DNA from 2 places in the Vibrio pomeroyi genome. Region 2 is predicted to be linked to the other one. Evidence: riboswitches for the same ligand, from Rfam matches in the RefSeq annotation. Region 2 holds a riboswitch; the other holds the start of a gene.
What was found. Region 2 has a riboswitch for thiamine pyrophosphate ahead of thiB (thiamine ABC transporter substrate binding subunit). Riboswitches for the same ligand answer to the same signal wherever they lie in the genome.
Positions count from the first base shown of each region.

Region 1 (3,767 bases), on a different replicon from region 2:
GAATCGCTTGGCTAGCAATCAAGATAGGCAATAGCCAACGTTTCAGTGGGTCAAACATCAACATCTGCAAGGCAAAAAACAGCCCCATAGACAAGCCCAGCAATAGCCCAAGTAAGATCTCTTGCGCGGTCACCCAAGTGTGTTTGAGTAACACATCGTAGCGTTCAATCAGCTTAAGGAAGACTTCAGCGGGAGCTGGCAGAATGAAGCTTGGCATCTCGAAGATAACCACCACCATTTGCCATAAACCAAGAATCACAGCACTGCTGATGACCAAGCGCATAACGGGATTCATCTGACGAGGATGTGTTGTACTAGCCTGTGCGTTAGTTGAACCAGCCACAGCTTCACTTCGCGTTAGATCATTCATAATCACGCTCCAACTGATCTAAGATGGCTTGTTGCAACTCGGCACATTCCCCATCTAACACGCGTGGCGTCGACGTGTGAGGCACAGATAAAGAGTGAGCACTCGCAGGCGTTCCTTGCAACACATACAAGTTATCCGCTAAACGCACTGCTTCTTGTGGATCATGGGTGATCAACACAACGGTTTTATCTCTTAACAGTTCACACGCTAACGTCTGTAACTTGTGTCTTGTTACCGCATCCAGCGCAGAGAAAGGTTCGTCCATCAGCACGACTGGCTTGTCTTGCATTAAGGTTCGAGCCAAAGCAACACGCTGGCGCATACCACCAGACAACTGATCCGGCATAGCATCTGCGTAATCGGCCAAACCAACCGAAGTCAGCAACTCTAACGCTTGGGTAGTTTGAGCTTGTTTATTGGATGCTTGGCTTTGATGCTTATCTGCAGAATCTTGAAAGCGATGGCTCAGACACACATTGTCGATAACCGACAACCACGGCAGTAGTAAGTCTTGTTGCGCCATGTATGCGATGCGATCGGTGAGAGGCAGTTCATCAGACGTTGCCAATGTGCCCTGCCACTCAACTTTGTCATCGAGTAAACCCGCTAGGTATCGTAATATCGTGGTTTTCCCGCAGCCACTGCGACCAAGTAGCACAGTCCACTTACCTGCACTCAAGCTCAGTGACAAACCCGATAAGGTCGCATGCTCGCTATCTCGGTAACGCAGAGTCGCATTGCTGAGTTGAACGCCAATTGTATTAACGGACATTACCGTGCCCAACGAAGAAGTGATTTACCGGGCCATGACCTTGACCGACTTTCAACTCGTCAGCATGCGCAATCGCGCGCGAAATGTATTGTTTACCTAGGTCGACAGCCTCTGGAAGCGTGTTGCCTTGAGCCAAGAAAGAAGCGATAGCAGAAGAGAGCGTACAACCCGTGCCATGGGTGTTTTTGGTAGGAAAACGCTTCGCGCTAATCAGAGCAGATGTGGTTGGCAGAATAAGTAAGTCGTTACTATTTTCATCCTTCTCCAAGTGACCACCTTTAAGCAGGACTGCTTTAGCACCTAAAGCGCGCAGGTCTTCAATCATATCCTGCATTTCCGCTTCGCTCTCAGGCACGGCTTTACCCGTAAGTGCAGCGCCTTCAGGCAAGTTAGGGGTAATGATATCTGCGAGTGGAATCAGTTCTTGTTTTAGCGTGGTGATCGCCGAGTTTTCTAAAAGAAGGTCGCCACTTGTCGCGACCATTACCGGGTCGATCACTAGGTGTTTAGGTTGGTATTGTTTGATTTTGTCCGCGACGACTTTGATGATTTGAGAATCCGCCAACATGCCGACTTTTACCGCCACGATATTCAAATCGGTAAACACTGCATCTAGCTGGCTAGCGACATGCTCAAGCGGGATTGGGAAAATTGCTGACACGCCTTGGGTATTCTGAGATGTAATCGCGGTAATCACCGAACAAGCGAAACTACCCGTTGCAGACATGGCTTTAATATCAGCTTGAATGCCCGCGCCGCCGCCACTGTCAGAACCCGCAATGGTCAAAACAATAGGAGTATTGATCGAAGAAGATTGGTTTTCTGGTGTTTGAGTGCTGCTAGGTGATACTTGAGAATTGGAATGCTGTGTCATGGTCGCTCCTACTGTCTAAAAGACGTAAGAGAACCGAACTTTGGCCGCAAAGAGAGTGTGGAGGTGAAAGCAATGAGAGATCATTGTTGAACCACGTAGGCAAAGTAATCATAGTTCCCTACGCCAGTGTTAACTGAATCAGGTTCAACGGGTCTCGAATAACGATCTCAGCAAACACCAACTAAGGTATATGCCCCCCGACTATTGATAACGATAGTAACAGCACTCTCGCAACTGAGATACTCATTTTATTCAATTATAAGAATCACGCATGAATTTAATTCAACTAATCTTGCTTTAACAAATACTTATAACGGCTTTTTAGTCGGTTGAGATTGGATGAATAAACACATCACTATCAAGAACATACCTAGCCATCCAACCAATGGAATAAGCTCCCCCACAATACACACGGCCAATACGGCGGCAACAACTGGCTCAAGTAAAGTAATCAAGTTGGCGCTACTCGCTGTGACGTGGCGTAGCCCAAAACTGAAAGCGATATACCCCAAACATTGAGGAAGTAACACCAAGTAACTCACCACCAATATATTGGTATTCGATGCGAACAGGTTATCCCCTGTAAACCACAGCGTTGGCAGTAACAACATCGCTCCCAATCCAAATATGCTGCCCATCGCCGCTTGAGACTTAATGCCTTCGTCTATCAGAGCTTTTGTCGCCCACGAATAAATGGCGTAACACAACCCAGCAACCAACCCCAACCCAATGCCCAAAAGCTTCAGGTCGTCGCCAGATTCACTCATCGATGATGATTCTGAAAACACCAGTAACCCAATACCAACCACGCCAATGGCAAAGCTCGTTAACCAACGTTTGTTGATATTATTCTTTTTGCTAATAAGACACTCTAAAAGTGCAGAAAAGAAAGGCGCGGTAGCTATCGACACCACCGTTCCCATTGCAACACCCGATAACTTCATCGAAGAATAGAAAGCCAAAGGATAGATCGCTAAAGCCAGTACACTCGCTGCTAACAGCTTTTTGTTGAGCAAAAGCTTATCAAGTGAAGATAAGATCTTTCGAAACGCTAAGCCCGCTTGCAGTAAGCCACCAACGCCCATTGAAAACGCACCAATCGCTAATGGACTGAGATCAGGCGCAAAGCTTGCGGCTGTGCCTGTCGTGCCCCATAAAACAGAAGCAAACACGATGGCTAAAGTGCCCGTTTGGAATTCGTTAACGCGATTGATGGCAAGATTCATTGCTATTACCTAGTTTATTTTCATTTCTGAAATAGATAATAGTGAACATATACTAAGTTGAGTTTGCCAAAAGGACGCTATTATTGTTTTGGAAGACTCTCTTTCATCGAACCTAAAAACGCCCTTGGAGACATGCCAAAGTGCTGAGAGAAGCGTCGACTGAATGCAGACAAGTCGCTATAACCTACATTTTCTGCGACCAATTGAACGGGTAAATCGGTATGGCTTAGCAAGGCTTGGGCTTTTTCCATACGATAGCGAGTGATGTATTTAAGCGCACTGATTCCAATGCACTCTTTAAAGCGTTTCTTAAATTGAGTGGGGCTCAAACATGCCGTTTCTGCAAGCTGAGAAATAGAGAGAGGTTGGGCGTAATTATCCGCAATGAGCCTTTGTACCGCACGAATACGAGGGTCGATACTTTTACTCACTTCTTGTTGCTCTAATAGCAGTGAAAACACATCCAAGATGGATGACTCAATGCCACTGTCGACTTGATATTCCAACTGCTTTTCAACAAACAAC
Region 1 is NZ_AP025507.1:922,218-925,984, reverse strand. It holds gene OCV12_RS20215 (ABC transporter permease) at 1-370, opposite strand, end outside; gene OCV12_RS20210 (ABC transporter ATP-binding protein) at 363-1,142, opposite strand; gene thiD (bifunctional hydroxymethylpyrimidine kinase/phosphomethylpyrimidine kinase) at 1,132-2,016, opposite strand; TPP riboswitch at 2,115-2,226, opposite strand; gene OCV12_RS20200 (DMT family transporter) at 2,325-3,242, opposite strand; gene OCV12_RS20195 (helix-turn-helix domain-containing protein) at 3,323-3,767, opposite strand, start outside.
Region 1: it holds a riboswitch for thiamine pyrophosphate, as region 2 does, so the genes downstream of both, thiD (bifunctional hydroxymethylpyrimidine kinase/phosphomethylpyrimidine kinase) here and thiB (thiamine ABC transporter substrate binding subunit) in region 2, are expected to answer to the same signal.

Region 2 (3,767 bases):
GCTGCTCAGTACAGTGAGCGCCTGAGAGTTAACACCACTTAGAATAACCATGGCTAATGGCGGCAATACCAGCATTGAGACTATGATGATCCAAAAGCTATCCCAAGCTTTTGACCACCAGCTGTCCTTAACCAAATACTTCTCTTCCGACAGCTGACTAGCCGTCACAGATATAGGCTTAGACAAACGCTGAATACTCACCGCTAATACAGCACACAACAGCATTTGCCATATCGCGAGTAACGCGCCAGCTTGCAGGTCAAAGTCAAATTTGATTGCTTGATAGATGGCGAGCTCAATGGTGGTTGATTTCGGACCACCACCCAGCGCCATCACGGTAGCAAAGCTGGTGAAACACAACATGAAGACCAAGCCACACACATGCGGCAACTGCTGTCTTAGCCTCGGCCATTCAACCCATTTAAATTTATTCCAATGACTCATACCCAAGTGAGCACACAGTTTATGCTGCTCAGCCGGCACAGTATCTAACGCTTGTAGAAGTAAACGGCTGGCATAAGGCAGGTTGAAGAAAACGTGCGCCAACAAAATACCATTCAAGCCATAAATAGAGAATGGTAGCTCAATGTCGAAGTTCGCCAAGAATTTAGCGAACCAACCACTGTTGCCGTAAATCGCTAGCAAACCAAACACGCCGACTAATACGGGCAGAACCAAGGTCGACGCGAATAGCCTTAACAACAAGGCTCGTCCAAAAAACTGTCTGCGACACAGAGCGTGTGCAATAGGTATAGCAAAGCCAACACTCAGCACTGTTGAGAGTGTCGCTTGATAAAAGCTGAATTTCGTTACATGCCAATAGTAAGGGTCGGACCATACTTGGCTGATATCAAGAGAAGGGGCATTGCTAAGCAATGCCCCAACTGCTGAAACCACGAAGGCGGTAATGAGTATCGCAACCCAGATCCCGACCTTAGGTGTTTTCTTTATCATAAATTGATTTTTTACCGTAAATGGTTCACTCCAAACATCACGGATGAACCTTTAAATACAGAAAGCGAGTTTTTAAAAGTAAATTAAAAAGTAAGTGCACTCTGCCATTCACGAATCCAAGGCTTACGCTTCTCTGCGATCTCTTCAGAACTAAAGCTCAATGCTTTCTGTGGAACTGTTAGCTGCTCAAAGCCTTTTGGTAGCTCGACAGCCGTTACTGGGTACATCCAGTTACCTGTAGGCATCGCCGATTGGAATTCATCACTTAGGATAAACGCCATAAACTCATCAGCAAGCTTTTCGTTCTTGCTGCCTTTAACCTTAGCGGCTACTTCAACTTGAGTGTAATGTCCTTCTTCGAAGCTCGCTGCAGCGTACTTAGAATCGCTCTCTGCAATGATATGGTAAGCCGGAGAAGTTGTGTAAGACAGAACCAAGTCAGACTCACCTTCTAGGAACATAGAGTAAGCTTCAGACCAACCTTTGGTTACCGTAACGGTTTTCTGAGCCAGCTTCTTCCAAGCTACCGTTGCTTCATCACCATAAACCGATTTCATCCATAACATCATGCCTTGTCCAGGTGTTGAAGTGCGTGGATCTTGGTAGATAACCTTCAGATCATCACGCTGCTCAACCAGCTCTTTCAAACTCTTAGGCGGGTTTGTTAGTTTATCGGTGTTATATACAAAGGCAAAGTAACCAAAGTCATAAGGTACAAAGGTATTGTCATCCCAACCATTAGGCAGTGTTACTGATGAAGTATCAACCTTGTGCTCAGCCAATAAACCCGTCACTTTCGCTTCAGCCATTAGGTTGTTATCTAGACCTAATACGATGTCAGCCTTGCTGTTACCGCCCTCAAGACGCAAGCGGTTAAGAATAGACACGCCATCTTCAAGCGCGACAAAATTCACATCACAACCACACTTCTCTTCAAATGCTTTTTCAACGGCAGGACGAGGGCCCCAATCCGCAGCAAAAGAGTCATAGGTGTATACAGTCAAAGTGTTGTCTGCAGCGAAGGCAGAAAAAGAGATCGCTGTAGTAACAGCAAGGGTAGTTAATGTGAATTTCACTGGACGCTCTCCATGGTCTGAGCGGCACAGGTTTGAGGGAGGAGAACGGTAGAGGTTGTTCCTAACTCAATTCCTACGCCAGCATTATCTGGTTCAGGTTTACGGGTCCCAAGCATGTGCTTGATCTCAGCTCGCATTCATTATTTGAATGGTTCGCTCCCCGATGAGTGTTCAGAATTGTAATTCGAATTTTAACAATAAGCTATCAAGTTTGGATCAATTACGTTGATCGTAACCCCAACGTGGCACTAAACCTTGCTCGATACCAAGATGGTCCAAAATGCGCGCCACCATAAAATCAACCAAGTCGTCAATCGATTTAGGTTGGTGATAAAAGCCCGGAGCCGCAGGCATGATTGTCACGCCCATGGTTGAGAGCTTGTGCATGTTCTCTAGGTGAAGCGTCGAAAATGGTGTTTCACGAACCACCAATAACAGCTGACCTCGCTCTTTCATGACTACGTCTGCTGCTCGCTCAATCAGGTTATCTGATAGGCCATGAGCAATTGAAGCCAAGCTGCCCGCAGAACACGGACACACCACCATCTGCTTCGGCGCAGCTGAACCAGATGCAACTGGTGAGAACCAGTCATCTTTACCACACACCACCAACTTTTCTGGGTCGCAGCCGAGATGCTTAACCAAAGCTTGTTTCGCAGCTTCCGGTCCAGCAGGTAACTTAAGTTCATGCTCTGTTGCTAAGACTACTCGCGCAGCCGACGATATCAGTAAATACACCTGATAATCGGCTGCCAGTAAGCATTCGAGTAAACGCAGTCCGTAAGGCGCACCTGATGCGCCAGTGAAAGCAAGAGTTATCGCTTTATCGTGTTTTGTCATGTTCTCAGTTACGTCAAATTATAAGGTCTTGGATTGGGTTAACCTTTAAGGGCTAACGCATCCAACAATTTCTGATGAATACCACCAAAGCCACCATTACTCATTACCAAGATTTGGTCACCCGCTTGTGCCTCTGAGACAATTTTAGCAACGAATGCATCCATGTCATTACTGACGTGTGCAGGCTGATGACAAGCATCTGCGACATCTTGTACAGACCAATCAATGTTATCCGGTTGGAATAAGTAGGTAGAATCCGCTTGCTTTAGCGAATCAGCCAAGGTTTCTTTGTGCACACCACGCTTCATGGTGGCAGAACGAGGCTCTAAAACGGCAATGATTTTTTTCGTGTCGACCTTATTACGTAAACCACCGAGCGTAAGTTCAATCGCGGTTGGGTGATGTGCAAAATCATCATAAACAGACACACCTGACACCTCACCTTTAAACTCCAAACGGCGCTTGGTGTTAATGAACTTCGCCAACGATTCACACCCTAAGTCAGGTGTCACACCCACATGCCTTGCCGCCGCAATCGCCATTAAGGCGTTGTTAACGTTGTGGTCGCCGACTAAATCCCAATCTACCGTACCAACACATTTGCCTTGGAAGTAAACCTCAAACTTAGAGCCGTCTTTAACTAGCTTCTTGGTATCCCAATCACCAAGTTCACCGCTCGATTCAGCCTCACTCCAGCAACCGCGAGATAGAACATCTTGAATAGCTATGTCTTGCTTAGGTGAGAAAATGCGACCATTGCTTGGTACGGTACGCACCAAATGATGGAACTGACGCTTGATCGCTTCAAGATCATCGAAGATGTCAGCATGATCGAATTCAAGGTTATTCATGACCAAGGTTCTTGGATGGTAATGAACGAACTTAGAGCGTTTATCG
Region 2 is NZ_AP025506.1:3,241,450-3,245,216, forward strand. It holds gene thiP (thiamine/thiamine pyrophosphate ABC transporter permease ThiP) at 1-954, opposite strand, end outside; gene thiB (thiamine ABC transporter substrate binding subunit) at 1,038-2,030, opposite strand; TPP riboswitch at 2,084-2,203, opposite strand; gene OCV12_RS14300 (flavin prenyltransferase UbiX) at 2,247-2,870, opposite strand; gene mpl (UDP-N-acetylmuramate:L-alanyl-gamma-D-glutamyl-meso-diaminopimelate ligase) at 2,909-3,767, opposite strand, start outside.